2 regions of the Brevibacterium sp. LAARM2_SD2 genome follow, and region 1 is predicted to be linked to the other one. Evidence: riboswitches for the same ligand, from Rfam matches in the RefSeq annotation. Region 1 holds a riboswitch; the other holds the start of a gene.
The links. A riboswitch is a leader RNA that binds a small molecule or an ion and turns the genes downstream of it on or off. The one in region 1 is predicted to bind thiamine pyrophosphate.
Positions count from the first base shown of each region.

Region 2: it holds a riboswitch for thiamine pyrophosphate, as region 1 does, so the genes downstream of both, AC2W7K_RS08095 (FAD-dependent oxidoreductase) here and thiC (phosphomethylpyrimidine synthase ThiC) in region 1, are expected to answer to the same signal.

Region 1 is NZ_JBNFOM010000036.1:697-8,559, reverse strand. It holds gene AC2W7K_RS16895 (M13 family metallopeptidase) at 1-1,816, shown strand, start outside; gene AC2W7K_RS16890 (DUF1684 domain-containing protein) at 1,969-3,546, opposite strand; gene AC2W7K_RS16885 (M18 family aminopeptidase) at 3,792-5,141, shown strand; TPP riboswitch at 5,759-5,869, shown strand; gene thiC (phosphomethylpyrimidine synthase ThiC) at 5,866-7,695, shown strand.
Region 2 is NZ_JBNFOM010000010.1:14,383-22,245, forward strand. It holds gene AC2W7K_RS08065 (amino acid permease) at 1-704, opposite strand, end outside; gene AC2W7K_RS08070 (response regulator) at 858-1,556, opposite strand; gene AC2W7K_RS08075 (sensor histidine kinase) at 1,549-2,685, opposite strand; gene AC2W7K_RS08080 (DedA family protein) at 2,834-3,610, shown strand; gene AC2W7K_RS08085 (ketopantoate reductase family protein) at 3,564-4,478, opposite strand; gene thiE (thiamine phosphate synthase) at 4,475-5,224, opposite strand; TPP riboswitch at 5,299-5,401, shown strand; partial or broken gene AC2W7K_RS08095 (FAD-dependent oxidoreductase) at 5,392-6,057, shown strand; gene AC2W7K_RS08100 (FAD-dependent oxidoreductase) at 6,165-6,587, shown strand; gene thiS (sulfur carrier protein ThiS) at 6,584-6,820, shown strand; partial or broken gene AC2W7K_RS08110 (thiazole synthase) at 6,822-7,630, shown strand; gene moeB (molybdopterin-synthase adenylyltransferase MoeB) at 7,627-7,863, shown strand, end outside.

The DNA of each region.
Region 1 (7,863 bases):
CGACACCGCGGAGACGAAGGTCCGCGAGATCATCGAGTCCGTCTCCGACACCCCGCAGGAGCCGGACACCGAAGGCCAGAAGGTCGCCGACCTCTTCACCTCGTTCATGGACCTTGAGCGGATCAACAGCCTCGGCGTCACCCCGCTCGAGTCGACGTTCGCCGCGATCGACGCCGCCGAATCGAAGTCGGAGCTCGCGAACCTCCTCGGCCGACTCGAGACCGAGGGCATCGGCGGTCTGCTCGGCGGGTACGTCACCGCGGATGCGAAGGATTCCGACATTTACGCCCTCTACCTCGTCCAGGCCGGGATCTCCCTGCCCGATGAGGACTACTACTTCAACGACGACTTCGCCGAGGTGCGCGCGAAGTTCCTCGCGCACGTGCAGAAGATGTCCGCGCTCGGCGGGCTCGGGACCGCGGCAGGGCTCTCCGACGCCGAGGTGGCCGCGAAGATCATGGCCTTCGAGACCGAACTCGCCCGCCACCACTGGGACCGAGTGGCCACGCGCGATGCGGAGAAGACCTACAACAAGTACACGGTCGACCAGCTGCGCGAGATCGGCCCGGGTTTCGATTTCGATGCGTGGCTGTCCGCCCTGACCGCCGATGCCGACGGCGAGCTCGAGACCGTCATCATCGGTCAGCCCTCGTACGTCGAGGGCATGGTCACGGTGTGGGCTGAGACCGACCTCGACACCCTGAAGACGTGGCTGCGCTGGTCGGTGCTCTCGGCGAACGCCGCGCTGCTCACCGACGAGATCGTCGAGGAGGACTTCGACTTCAACTCCCGCACCCTTTCCGGCACGCCTGCCCTCCGGGAGCGCTGGAAGCGCGGGGTCGGGCTCGTCGAGTCCCTCCTCGGCGAGGCGGTCGGCAAGCTCTACGTCGCCGCCGAGTTCCCGCCGGCGGCGAAGGAGGCGATCGACCACCTCGTCGCCATGCTCATCAAGGCGTACGAGAAGTCGATCACCGAGCTCGACTGGATGAGCGAGGAGACGAAGCAGCGCGCGCTCGTCAAGCTCTCGAAGTTCACCCCGAAGGTCGGCTACCCCGAGGTGTGGCGCGACTACCCCGCGACGGTCGACGCCGGTGACCTCGTCGGCAACGTCCGGCGGGCCGCCCGCGCCGAGCACGCCCGCCAGGTGGGGCGCATCGGCAAGGAGATCGACCGCACCGAGTGGCTGATGACGCCGCAGACGGTCAACGCGTACTACCATCCGGTGATGAACGAGATCGTCTTCCCCGCCGCGATCCTCCAGCCGCCGTTCTTCGACGCCGACGGTGACGTCGCGGCGAACTTCGGGGCGATCGGCGCGGTCATCGGCCACGAGATCGGCCACGGCTTCGACGATCAGGGCTCGCGCTACGACGGCGACGGCAACCTCGTCGACTGGTGGACGGCCGAGGACCGCGAGCGCTTCGAGGAGCGGACGACAGCGCTCATCGACCAGTACGATGCGCTCGTGCCCGCGGGGCTCGAGGCCTCACAGCACGTCAACGGCGCGCTCACGGTCGGTGAGAACATCGGTGACCTCGGCGGTCTGTCGATCGGGTGGAAGGCCCTCGAACTCGAACTCGGTCGCGCCCCCTCGCCGGAGGAGGCCGCCTCGTTCTTCACCGCGTGGGCCAAGGCGTGGCGGGCGAAGATGCGCACCGAGGAGCGCATCCGCCGCCTGAGCATCGACCCGCATTCGCCGGAGGAGTTCCGCTGCAACCAGGTCGTGAAGAACATGACGGTCTTCCACGACACGTTCGGCGTCGAGGAGTCCGACGGCATGTACCTCGCGCCCGAGCAGCGCGTGAGCATCTGGTAGGCGGCCGGTCTCAGCAGCCTCGAGGGCGCTCAGCCACCCTGCACCGGGTGGCTGAGCGCCCTTCGTGTTGCTGGGGTCGTGCCGGCCGATGCGAGGTTCACCGGCCGACTCGGAGGTCACCGGCCCGCGCGCGGCTCAGCGGTGGCGGCGGATCATCGGTGGCGGCGGATCATCGTGACGACCCGGTAGTCGAACTCCTGCCAGCTGGCGATCGGCGAGCCCGCCCGCAGCGCGGCAGCGAACTCCTCGAGCTCGGCGAACCGTGATTCGAGCGGCAGCTCGAGGTCGACCTCGGCGACGATGAGACCCGTCGGATCCGTGTGGACGACGTCGAGGCCGACGGCCCGCGGATCGAGTTCGGAGTTCATGACGATCTGCAGGCGACCCGGCGTGGGGGCGGGGATCTCCGGGGCCGCCTCGGCGTATCCCTGCTGTTCGCGCAGCTCCCGCTGGGCGGTGACGAGGAACTCCGCGTACGCCCCGATCCCGATGACCGGCAGGCGCGAGGTCAGCGCGTCGGTGGCGACCTTGACGAGCCGCGACCTGGCCTTCCGGGTCAGCGGCGTGACGTCGCCGCCGGACATCGCGACCCCGTCGAAGCCGACGAGGGACTGCTCCTCATCGTTCTCGTTCGGGTTGAGGATCGTCATGTCGAGCCCGAACCGGTCGTACCACGGCCGGGTCACGCGGGCGCTGTCCTCGTCCCACCACGAGTAGAAGAGGAACGGCACGTTGATGCCGGCCTCTGAGTAGAAGAACGGGGGCCGGCGCTCACCGGCGGTGACGGCGAACGGCACGTCGTTGCCGGCGACCGGGGCCGGGCAGGTTGCGAACGCGGAGAACGCGAACGGGTAGTTGACCGCACGGTTGAAGTCGACGACGAGCGACCCGTCGGCGTTGGGAATGCCGAGGTCAAGGGTCCGCCACGCCGCCGTCGACCGCCCGTTCGTCTCATCGTGGAAGTCGAGCTGGAGTCCCGTCGCCGGGCACCCCGAGGCCACGAGCGACACCTCCCCGGCGGGCGTGGTAAAGGTGACGGTGCCGACGAGCATCGTCTCGAGCGTGAGGTTCTCCTGCGCCGAGGCGACCGGCCGGATCTCGGGTTCGTCGAAGGGGGTGAAGCGGGCGAGGAAGACGAAGTCCCGGTTCGGATCGAAGACGGGGACCTCGACGAACTTCGCGAGCAGCGGCGACTTCGAGTCGCGGATGCGCACACCGAGGCGACCGCCGCGTTCGATGAGCTCATAGAGGACATGGCCGACAGTGAACCAGTCGAGCGACCCGCCGGTCGGCAGCTTCGCGCTGAACCCGTTGTCCTCGACCCTGACCTGGGGAGACTCCGGCAGCGGAATGTCATCGGCGCCGAGGCGGACGGCCGTGCGCGTCGACCCGGACTCCCATTCCGCGTCGGTGCCTGAACGGGGATCGGTGCCTGCCTCGGGCCTGGTGCCGGGGCCGGTGTCGGTGAGGTCGTGGGAGGTGGGAGCCGCCTCGGTGGGGGCACTGAGCAGATCGAAGGTCGCGGCCGCAGGGCCGGCCTTCGTGCCGGGATCGAGCGCGAGGGTGACCCAGCCGTCGTCGTCGACGGTGAACGTTCCCGGCGCTCCCGGCCACGTCGACTCCTCGTCGAGCCAGTGGAGCCCGACGACGCTGAGCCACCCGAAGGGCGTCGCCAACGAGGAGTTCCGCGAGTCCCGCCACGTATTCCACTCGGCCACGAATTGGTTCACGTCGAACACTCCTCGCATTCTCACTCGTCGTTGCACGCTCGTCCGCGCCGGCCGTCGACGTTCGGCGACCGCCGGCCCGCCCGGTTCGGACGACCGCTGACCGTCCATGTCGGACGACCGCCGGCCCGCCCGGTGCGGGAGACCGCTGACCATCCACGTCGGACGACCGCTGATCGTCCGCTTCGGGCGACCGCTGGCGCTTCGGCCCCTGTGGTCGAAGCTACCCCAAAGGATAGGCTGTTCAGATGAGCACTCCATCCACGGATCAGACAGCAAACGCGCAGGTCGCAGCCGACCTCTCCGCTTTCGTCACGGCCTCTCCCAGCTCCTATCATGCCACTGCCGCAGCGGCCGAGCGCTTCGACGCCGCCGGGTTCACCCGACTCGACGAACGTCAGCCGTGGACCCTTGAGGTCGGCCACGGGTACTACGTCATCCGCGACGGCGCGATCATCGCCTGGATGGCCCCGACAGGGCGGATTGACGCAGCGGAAGCCGATTCGACCGCGAACGGGTCGACCGCCTCGGCGGTGCCCCCGTTCCGGGTCTTCGGCTCCCACACCGATTCGCCGGCGTTCAAACTCAAGCCCGGTGACGAGTTCGTCGCCGAAGGCGTGCGCCAGTTCGGTGTCGAGATCTACGGCGGGCCGCTGCTCAACTCGTGGCTCGATCGGGAGCTCGCCCTCGCCGGGCGCCTCAGCCTCGCCGACGGCAGCGTCGTCCTCGCGCACACGCCGGCGATCGCACGCATCCCGCAGCTCGCGATCCATCTCGACCGGCAGGTCAACGAGGGCCTCACCCTCGACAAGCAGCGGCACACGACCCCGATCGTCGGTCTCGCCGACCTCGCCGAGGCCGATGTCCTCGAGATCCTCGCCGCCTCCGCCGGCGTCGACCCCGAACTCATCGTCGGCCACGACGTCTACACGATCCCCGCGCAGGAGCCCGCGCTCTTCGGCGCCGCGGACGAGTTCTTCGCCTCCCCGAGACTCGACAACCTCCTCTCCGTCCACGCCGGGGTGACCGCGATGACGTCCCTCGACGCCGAGGCGCTCGATGCGGTGGCCCTGTTCGCCGGGTTCGACCATGAGGAGGTGGGGTCGAACTCGCGCTCGGGCGCGAGCGGGCCGTTCCTCTCCGACGTCACCGAGCGGATCGTCGCCGCCCTCTTCCCCGAGGCGAACCGCAGTGACTACCTCGCCGCACTGGCCGCCTCGGTGTGCGTGTCCTCCGACGCCGGACACGCCGCCCACCCGAACTACCCCGAACGCCACGATCCGCACGTGCGTCCGCGCCTGGGTGCGGGGCCCCTGCTCAAACTCAACGCCCAGCAGCGGTATGCCACCGATGCCGTCGGCACGGCGACGTGGGCCCGCGCCTGTGCAGCCGCCGGGGTCGAGTACCAGGACTTCGTCTCGAACAACTCGGTGCCGTGCGGGTCGACGATCGGACCGCTGACGGCCACCCGCATGGGCATGACGACGGTCGATGTGGGACCGGCGCTCTACTCGATGCACTCGGCGCGGGAGATGTGCGCGATCAGCGACGTCGTCGCGCTCGGCGCGGTCGCGAAAACGTTCCTCCAGGGGGCGTGAGGCGCCGCGCCTGCGGGAGCCGACACAGGGGGCGAGCGCTTGCTCGTTCAACGCAGCGCCTCGTTCACCCCTGAGCCTCACTCACCCCTGAGTCTCACTCAACACGAAGCGTGAATATCGCGTCCCCAAAGACGCGATATTCACGCTCCGTGTTGAACGAGCGCCGGCAGATTCGCCGAGGCGGCGATATTCACGCTCGCCGTTGAACGAGCACCCCGAGGACGAGCACCGGCGCACGCCCGCAGACACCCCGTCAGCGAAGTCGCGGGAGTGCGTCCGCCGAGGCGCGATGCTGCACGCACGATGACGCAGCGAGCGGGGCGCGCACGCACAATGCGCGTGGAAGCAGGCCTGCAGGCACGATGCCGCAGGCGTCCAGCGTGCGCAGGAATCCGAGGCGAGCCCACTGGGGTACTTCCCCCAGGGCGCGTCCGCTGGGCACGTCCACCGAGGCACGTCGGCAGGAGCCCGTCCACCGGGGCACACCCACTGGGGCGCGTCCACTTGGGCACGCTGAAACTGAGGCACCAAATCGGGCGACCGCGCGTCCACCGTCTCGCGCAGTGAACACCTGCCGCGGGTGATTTTGTGGCGGCGCCCACACCGTGATAGTCGTTGTGTGACCCCACGGGGGCCTTCGGAAGAGGGCTGAGATCGAGCTGAGACCGCTCGAGACCGTTGAACCTGATCCGGTTGATACCGGCGGAGGAAGAGAGGATCGCAGATGACTGCGCCCACCCCAGAAACCACCCGTCCCACCGTTGCCCCGCGCCCGACGGCACCGGCCGAGAACTCCGCGAGCACCCCCGCGGGTTTCGCTCTCGAGCAGTACCCCACCCATTCCCTGGCCTGGGTCGAGGACCGTGAGCACGGCATCCGCGTGCCCGTCACCCGCATCGACCTCGACGACACGAACGGCCGCCCCAACGAGCCGGTCCACGTCTACCGCACCGTCGGGCCCGGCGCCGTCCCCGAACAGGGCCTGCCCCCGCACCGCGCGGAGTGGATCGCCGACCGCGACGACACCGAGGACTACGCGGCCCGCGGCCACCTCATCGAGGACGACGGGCGGGCAGCCGTCCGCCGCGGCGCACCCTCCCAGCAGTGGCAGGGGCCCGACCGGACGCCTCGGCGCGCGAAGCCCGGACGCACCGTCACGCAGATGCACTACGCCCGGCAGGGCATCATCACCCCCGAGATGCGCTACATCGCGATCCGCGAGCAGTGCGACGTCGAACTCGTCCGCTCCGAGGTCGCTGCCGGGCGCGCGATCATCCCCGCGAACATCAACCACCCCGAATCCGAGCCGATGATCATCGGCAAGGCGTTCCTCGTCAAGATCAACGCGAACATCGGCAACTCGGCGGTGACGAGCTCGATCGCCGAGGAGGTGCAGAAGCTCCAGTGGGCCGCGAAGTGGGGTGCCGACACCCTCATGGACCTCTCGACGGGCAACGACATCCACACCACCCGCGAGTGGATCATCCGCAACTCCCCCATCCCCATCGGCACCGTGCCGATCTACCAGGCGCTTGAGAAGGTCGACGGCGACGCCGAGGCGCTGACCTGGGAGATCTACCGCGACACCGTCATCGAACAGTGCGAGCAGGGCGTCGACTACATGACCGTCCACGCCGGTGTGCTGCTGCGCTACGTCCCGCTCACCGCCGACCGCGTGACCGGAATGGTCTCCCGCGGCGGGTCGATCATGGCCGGATGGTGCCTGGCCCACCATGAGGAGAACTTCCTCTACACGCACTTCGACGAGCTCTGTGAGATCTTCGCGGCCTACGATGTCGCGTTCTCCCTCGGCGACGGGCTGCGCCCCGGCTCGATCGCCGACGCCAACGACGCCGCCCAGTTCGCCGAACTCGACACCCTCGCCGAGCTGACGAAGCGGGCATGGGAGCACGACGTCCAGGTCATGGTCGAGGGCCCCGGCCACATTCCGCTCCATCTCGTGCGGGAGAACGTCGAGCGCCAGCAGGAGCTCTGCGACGGCGCCCCCTTCTACACCCTGGGTCCGCTCGTCACGGACATCGCGCCCGGCTACGACCACATCACCTCGGCGATCGGGGCGACGGAGATCGCCCGGTACGGCACGGCGATGCTCTGCTACGTCACCCCGAAGGAGCACCTGGGACTGCCCGACCTCGACGACGTCAAGACGGGGGTGATCACGTACAAGATCGCCGCCCACGCCGCGGACGTCGCGAAGGGCCACCCGGGGGCGACGGCCCGGGACGATGCGCTGTCGAAGGCGCGGTTCGAGTTCCGCTGGCGCGACCAGTTCGCGCTCGGCCTCGACCCGGAGACCGCCGAGTCCTTCCACGACGAGACGCTGCCGGCGGAACCGGCGAAGACCGCGCACTTCTGCTCGATGTGCGGGCCGAAGTTCTGCTCGATGCGCATCTCCCAGGACATCCGCGACACGTACGGCAGCGCCGAGGCGCAGGCCGCGATCGCCGGCATGCAGGCCAAGAGCCGGGAGTTCCTCGCCGCCGGCGGTGAGGTCTATCTGCCCGAACCGACGATCGGTCCGCGGCAGGGCTGAGGTCCGGGCAGGGCTGAGGTCCGGGCAGGACTGAGGTCCGGGCTGGGCTGGGGTCCGGTCAGCGGGTGTCGGCGGGGTGGGGTCGGCGTGCCTCACCCCGCCGAGGCGGTTGCCGGGGTGAGATCGGAGTGCCCCACCTCGCCGCGGTGCTCCCGGGCTGGGAGCGAA
Region 2 (7,863 bases), on a different contig from region 1:
TCGCCCGCGGTGACGCCGACGAGCTCGGTGCCCTGGAAGGAGAAGCCGGCGATCATGAACACGGAGATGATCGAGACCCACCCGCCGACGAACGGCGCCTCCCCGGTCGTCCAGTTGCTCAGTCCCGGTGAGCTGCCGCCGATGATGCCGGCGATCATGAGGACGCCGAGGACGAGGAATGCGAGCACGGCCGTGACCTTGATCGCGGCGAACCAGAACTCGCCTTCGCCGAAGGCGCGGGCGGAGAGGAAGTTGAGGCCGGTGAGGAGGGCGAGGAAGACGGCCGCCCAGATCCATGCGGGCACGTCGGGCACCCAGAAGGACATGATGACGCCGGCGGCGACGAGTTCGGCAGCCAGGGTGATCGCCCAGTTGAACCAGTAGTTCCAGCCCATCGCGAAGCCGAAGGAGGGGCTGACGTACTTCGAGCCGTACGTGTGGAAGGACCCGGCGACGGGCAGATGGGTCGACATCTCGCCGAGGGACTGCATGACGAAGAGGACCATGATCCCGATGACGGCGTACGCGAGCAGCGCCCCGCCGGGGCCGGCTTGGGAGATCGTGCCGCCCGATCCGAGGAAGAGGCCGGTGCCGATGGCGCCGCCGATCGCGATCATCTGCAGGTGACGCGACCGCAGTCCCCGCTTGAGTTCCCGGGAGTTCTCGTTCCGGGTGGTCGTCGCCGAGGTGGTCGGCTGTTGCATTGTGTCCCCTGCTCGCATTCGGTCGGGTCCCGGTTGCGGGCCCCGGCCATTCTTATCACATGAAGGCGACGGGAGCGGGGCATGCAGGATGGTCTGGGCATCTCGACACCAGCCCGGGCGGAGACCCGAGCACCGGCAGAGATCAGCGAGCCTTCACGTCCGGTCGAGGAAGCGCAGGACCGCCGCGACCCGACGGCTCGTCGTCTCCCCTGCCTGGAGGTCGAGTTTGTCGAAGATCGCGCTGATCGCCTTCTCCACCGAGCTGATCGAGACGTAGAGGCGCTCGGCGATGCCGCGGTTCGACAGTCCCTCGGCCATCGCCGCGAGGACATCGTGCTCCCGGGGGCTGAGCGCCTCGAGCGTCGACTGCCGCTCCGAGGTGCGCAGGAGCTGCCGGACGACCTCGGGGTCGATGACGGTGCCGCCGGCGGCGATGCGCATGACCGAGTCGAGGAACCGGTCGATGTCGGTGACCCGGTTCTTCAGCAGGTAGCCGACACCGACCGATTCGGAGCTGAGCAGCTCGGTCGCGTACTCGTGGAGTACGTACTGGCTGAGCACGAGCACCCCGATGTCCGGGTGGGTGCGCTTGATCGTCAACGCCGCCTCGAGCCCCTCCGTCGTATGCGTCGGCGGCATCCGCACGTCGACGATCGCCAGCTGCGGGACCAGGGCGTCGACGGCCGCGAGCAGCTGGGTTCCGTCATCGACGGAGGCGACGACGGAGATCCCCTCGTCCTCGAGGAGACTGCGCACGCCCTCCCGCAGGAGGACGGCGTCGTCGGCGAGGACGACGCGCAGCGCGTCACGGCTCGCCGGCGTCGGCGCATTCGTGCGGGTGGGCTCAGTCATAGGGGATCTCCGCTCTCACTGTGGTGCCCTCACTCACCGGGCTGATGATCTCGAGTCGGCCGTCGAGTGCACTGACCCGCCGGGAGAGGCCCTGGAGCCCGCCCCCGCGCAGGTCGGCGCCTCCCTGGCCGTCGTCGACCACCTCGGCGACCAGCGCGGTCCCGCCGTCGTGGACGCGGATGGTGATCGCCGAGGCGGCGGCGTGCTTGACGACGTTCGTCACGGCTTCGCGGACGACGAAGTACGCGGCCGATTCGACGGCCTGCGGGATGCGCCCGGCCGGCTGCTCGAGGATCGTCACCGGCACCGGGCAGTGGTCGGCGATGCGCGTGAGCACCGACGCCAGCCCGTGCTCGTCGAGTGCGGTGGGATAGACCCGCCACGCCACTTCCCGCATCTCGTCGATGAGGTCCTGGGACTGGACGAGCGCACTGTCGAGGAGGGCTGCCGCCTTCTCCGGGTCGTGGGCCCTGCGGGCCCGGGCGATGAGGACGGACAGGGACACGACGTTCTGCTGCACCCCGTCGTGGAGGTCGCGTTCGATGCGGCGGCGTTCGTCGTCGATGGCGACGACGACCCCGCGGCGGGTGGTGATGAGCTCGGTGATGCGGCTGTGGACCGCGGTCGGTCGGCTCACCTCGCCGGCGGAGGCGTCGATGCGTCCGTGCAGCCAGTTGCCGAGTTCGGCGAGGAGGACCGCGCCGATGAGGTTCGCCGCCCCGTAGAGGACGCCGACGAGGAGCAGCGGCTGGCTCATCGTCCACAGCGAGAAGCTGATCGTCACCCCGCCGCCTGAGAACAGGCCCTGGATGAGCGCGCCGAGGGTGACGAAGACGAATCCGGTGAGGAGGTTGACCACGGGCACGGCGATGAGGAGGGCGACGAGGCCGGTCAGGGCGAAGAAGCCGCGCCCCGGCCGGACGTCTGCGAGCACGATGCCCAGAGTCCGCTCCTGCCGGGTCCGCTCCCAGGTGAGGACGCGACGGGAGAGCGCCGAGGCGGGCGGGAGGCACGCGGCGAGCAGCAGCGGCAGGCAGAGGAGGCCGCCCCACAGCACCCCGAGCACGGAGAGCGACCACCGCCTGAGGAACATGCGGGGTTCGCGCGGGATCGTCGCGGGCCACGGCATGGCTCGATCGTAGCAACGCAGGTCAGGGCGTCTGGAGGTGTCAGACCTCACATCTCGTTCCGGTTTTCCGCAGCGTGTCGGCAGGTGAACCCGTCCCTGGAATGCGCTCCGCCTCGTATCGGCGAGCACGGCCGCGTCACTAGGGTCGATGACCATGGACTTCGCTCTCGACCTCATCCAGCAGACGCTGACCTCCCCGTGGCTCTACCTCCTCATCGCCGTCGTCGCGGCCCTCGACTCCCTCGTCCCGATCGTGCCCTCGGAGACCGTCGTCATCACTGCCGCCGCGTACGCCGTGACCGGCAGTCCGGCGGCGGTGGGCATCATCGCGGCGGCGGCCGTCGGTGCGCTCCTCGGCGATCTCGCCGCCCACCTCGTCGGTCGCGGCGGCAGTCGCGCCACCGACCGGTGGGTCCGGTCGGCCCGGCTGCGCCGGCTGCTCGCCTCGACGGCGGAGATGTTCGCCGTCCGGGGCGGCGCGATGCTCGTCGCGGGACGGTTCATCCCCGGCGGGCGGACGGCGACGACGATCGCCTCGGGGATGCTCCGTTATCCCCTGCCGCGGTTCCTCGCCGTCGACTTCCTCGGGGCGCTGGCGTGGGCGGTCTACTCGACGGGTATCGGGCTCCTCGGCGGGGCAGTGTTCGCCGATCAGCCGCTGTGGGGTGTCGTCCTCGGCGTCGGCATCGCGCTCACCCTCACCGGCATCGCCGAGGTGGCCCGCCGTCTCCGGGCGAAGCGGAGGGCCGCTGTTGCCGAGCCCGTATCCGGAGGTTTCGAATCTGACGGCACCGCTGCCCTCGAGCCCGCGGTGCCCGAGCCCACGGCAGCTGCGGTCGGGCCACGGAGGTGCGTCCCGACCGCAGAGCGCGCCCGCCTCATGCGCTCCGGTCGAACTCGCCTGCTCGCAGCTGCACGAGAGTGAGATCGAGCAGCGGGGTCGGCACGCCGAGGTCGCGCGCCGTCGTCTGGAGGTGGCCGAGGATGTGCTCGGTCTCGTTCGGCAGTCCGGCCGTGACGTCCCGGTAGAGCGAGGAGGTGAAGGCGGAGCCCTCGGCGGTGAGCATCGACAGGGTGGCCGCCCTGGCCCGCGCGGAGACCGGGTGGCCGGCGGCCATGGCGACGGCTTCGAGTTCGTCGATGATCCCCACGACGTGGGGTTCGCCACCGGCGGCCATGATCGCGCCGACCGGTGCCCGGAAGAGGCACGTGACGACACCGGCCGCGGCGATGAACACCCACTTCTCCCACAGGGCGTCGTCGATGCCGTCGATGACCTGCAGCCGGAAGCCGGGGACGTCGAGCGCGTCGACGACCGCGGGTGGGACCTCTCCCCCGCCGAGGCGGCCGATCGTCATCGTCGCGAGATCCGTCATCTGGACGATGTCGGCTCCGCGCATCGTGCCGACGATCTTGACGAGCCCACCGAGCACCTGCCCGGGGAACTCCGCCTCGAGGCGACCGATCTGCGCCATCCCATTGAGGAACGGGATGATGAGAGTCTGGGGTCCGACGGCCGGCCGGAGGTCGGCGATGATCGATTCGAGGGCACCGGCCTTGACGGCGACGAGGATGAGGTCGACCGGGGTCGAGTCGGCCGCGAGCTCCTCCGCCGTCGTCACGGTCACCGGGTTCGTCCGGTCCTCGTCGGGGGCGATGAATCGCAGACCGTTCTCTCTCAGCGCCTCGGCGCGTGCGGGCCTGACGAGGAAGGTGACGTCGCGTCCGGCTTCGACGAGGCGGGTGCCGAAGGCGCCGCCGGTCGCGCCGGCTCCGGCGATGAGGATTGTCACAGGGTGCCGTCCTTCGTGGTCGTGCCAGTTGTCGTGCCAGTGGTCGTGCCAGCGGTCGTGTCGGGGTCAGCGGAAGCCAGCTGCGCACGCAGCCGAGCGGCCGCCTCGGCGGGGTCAGGCGCCTCGGTGATCGCGCGGACGACGACGATGCGTGACGCCCCGGTCTCCTGCACGGCCTGGAGACGGTCACCGGCAGAGATCCCGCCGATCGCGAACCACGGCTTGACCGTCCTCCCGCTCACCGCCGCCAGCGGATCGAGCCCGGCCGCCGGGCGACCGGGCTTCGTCGGGGTCTCCCACACGGGGCCGAGGCAGAAGTAGTCGATCTCCGGGTCGGCGGCAGCGGCGAGCGCCTGCTCGACCGAATGCGTCGACCGGCCGAGGATGACGTCGTCGCCGAGCACCGTGCGGGCCTGCGCGCTCGTCAGGTCGCCCTGCCCGACATGGAAGACGTCGGCGCCGACGAGGAGGGCGACGTCGGCGCGGTCGTTGACGGAGAAGAGCTTCCCGTGCCGGTGGGCGGCATCGCGGAGGATCTCGAGGGCGGCGATCTCCTCCCTGGCTTCGAGACCTTTGTCGCGGAGCTGGATGATGTCGACGCCCCCGGCGTAGGCGGCATCGAGGAACTCACCGAGGTCGCCCTGCTGCGTGCGGGCGTCGGTGCAGAGGTAGAGCCGGGCGGAGGCGAGCGCACGGGTCCGCGCGGCATCCCGGCCGGTGGAGTCGCGGTCGACCGGGTGCCCCACGTTCTCAGCAAGGGCGGTCACGGGGTCTTGCACTGCGGGAGACGTTGGCATCGTGGGAACCATGCTCCTAGAGTAGAGGAGTTCGCGGGAGCCTCGCTGGGAGGCTGAGAGGGCTTCGTGCCGACCGCCTTACCTGATGCGGGTCATGCCGCCGGAGGGAGAATCGCATGGACGTCATCGTCGTCGGCGCCGGGATCATCGGCCTGGCCACGGCGTGGGAGCTCCACCGGCGCGGGGCGGCCGTCACCGTCATCGATCCGCATCCGGGCTCGGGCGCCACCGCGGCCGCGGCCGGGATGATCGCCCCTGCCGCCGAGATCGCGTGGGGCCAGACTCCGCTGTTTCCGCTCATGCGCGTCTCCGCCGACCTCTACCCGGACTTCACTGCGGCACTGACCCGGGAATCGGGGGCCGACCTCGGGGAGACGGCGACCGCCACACTCGTCTGCGCCGGTGACCGCGCGGATCTCACGGCCCTGCGCGAACTCAGCGCCCTCCAGTCCGCGGCCGGTTCCGACCTCGACCTGCTCACCGGATCCCGCGCCCGCGACCTCGAACCAGCCCTGGCCCCCGGTGTGTGCGGGGCCGTCCTCATTCCCGGCGATCATGCGATCGATCCCCGGCGGGTGACGCGCGCGCTGCTCACCGTCCTCGGCGACCGCGTCATCGAGGAGCGGGTGACGGGACTGGTCGGCGATGAGGGATCACCGACCGGTGCCCCGGCTCGGACGACCGGAGTCGAGCTCGCCTCGGGACGTCGGCTGTACGCCGATCAGGTCGTGCTCGCCGCAGGCATGGCGCACAATGCGATCGCCGGCGCTCCCGCGCTGCCGCTGCGAGCCGTCCACGGCGACGTCATCCGGCTCCGCTCGGATCCCGGCGCTCCCCCGCTGCTCACCCGGACGATCCGGGGACTCGTCGCCGGTCGGCCGTCTACGTCGTGCCGCGGCCCGATGGGGAGCTCGTCCTCGGGGCGACCTCCCGGGAGGACGGCCAGTCGGGCATCCTCGCCGAGGGCGTCCACCGTCTCCTCCACGACGCCGAACGCCTCGTGCCCGGGCTCCTCGGATGTGAGATCACGGAGATCACGGCACGGGCCCGGCCCGGCTCGCCCGACGACCTCCCCCTCCTCGGTCGCACCGACCCCGGTCTCGTCGTCTCCACCGGGTACTTCCGCCACGGGGTGCTCCTCGCACCGTTCGGCGCCCGCCTCGGCGCGGATCTCGTCGTCGGCGCGGACTCCGCGTGGCTGCCCGTCGGTGCGCGCGAGGCCGTGGCACCGGCACGGTTCGAGTCCGACCACTCGCCATCATCACCGCAGTCACCGGCTGCACCACTGCTGACAGCAAGGAAGGGATCATGACCATCACACTCAACGGCGACCGCCGGGACATCACCGCGGGCACGACCGCCCGCACCCTCGTCGAGGACATCACCGGTCGGCAGCTGAGCGAAGACGGCACCCCGGTCGACGGCGGCCGCCTCGGGGTGGCCCTCGCCGTCGACGGCGAGGTCGTGCGACGCGGCCTGTGGGCCGGCTTCACCATCACCGACGGCCACACCGTCGACATCGTCACCGCAGTCCAGGGAGGCTGACATGAGCTGGACCATCGACACCGTCACCTTCGACTCCCACCTCGTCATGGGCACCGGTGGGGCGAGCACTCTGCGCATCCTCGAGGACGCCCTGACCGCCTCGGCGACAGAGCTGACGACGGTCGCGATCCGCCGCTTCGACGCCGCGGCCAGGGATTCGGTGTTCGCGCTCCTCGAGCGGCTGGGCATCCGCTCGCTGCCGAACACGGCCGGCTGCTACACGGCCCGCGATGCCGTGCTCACTGCCCAGCTGGCCCGGGAGGCGCTCGAGACGAACTGGGTCAAACTCGAGGTCATCGCCGACGAGGACACCCTGCTGCCCGACCCCGTCGAACTCTTCCGCGCCGCCGAGGAGCTCGTCCTCGACGGCTTCACGGTCTTCGCCTACACGAACGACGATCCCGCGCTGGCGAAGCGGCTCGAGGACGCCGGGGTCGCCGCGGTCATGCCCGCCGGCGCCCCGATCGGTTCGGGCCTGGGCATCCTCAACCCGCACAACATCGAGACGATCGTCTCCCGCGCCCAGGTGCCGGTCATCCTCGACGCGGGCATCGGCACCGCCTCGGACGCCGCCCTGGCCATGGAGCTCGGGTGCACCGCGGTGCTGCTCGCCTCCGCCGTCACCCGCGCGCACGACGCCCGGCGATGGCGCAGGCGATGCGGCTCGCCGTCGACGCCGGTCGCCTCGCGGCCGGGGCGGGACGGATCCCCAGACGTCCGCTCGCGCTCGCATCGTCGCCCGACGACGGGCGGGTGACCGCGGAGACCGCCCGCACGACCTCGGTCGAGAACCTGGTGATGGGACCGTGAGACCGCTCGTCGAACCCGGACCCGAGCTCAGCCCCGCGGAGATCGCACGCTACTCCCGGCATCTCAGCCTGCCCGATGTCGGGGTGACCGGTCAGCGCCGCCTGCGCGCGGCGAAGATCCTCGTCATCGGCGCCGGCGGTCTCGGCGCCCCGGTCCTCCAATACCTCGGGGCGGCCGGGATCGGGCAGCTGACCGTCATCGACGACGATGTCGTCGACGTGTCGAACCTGCAG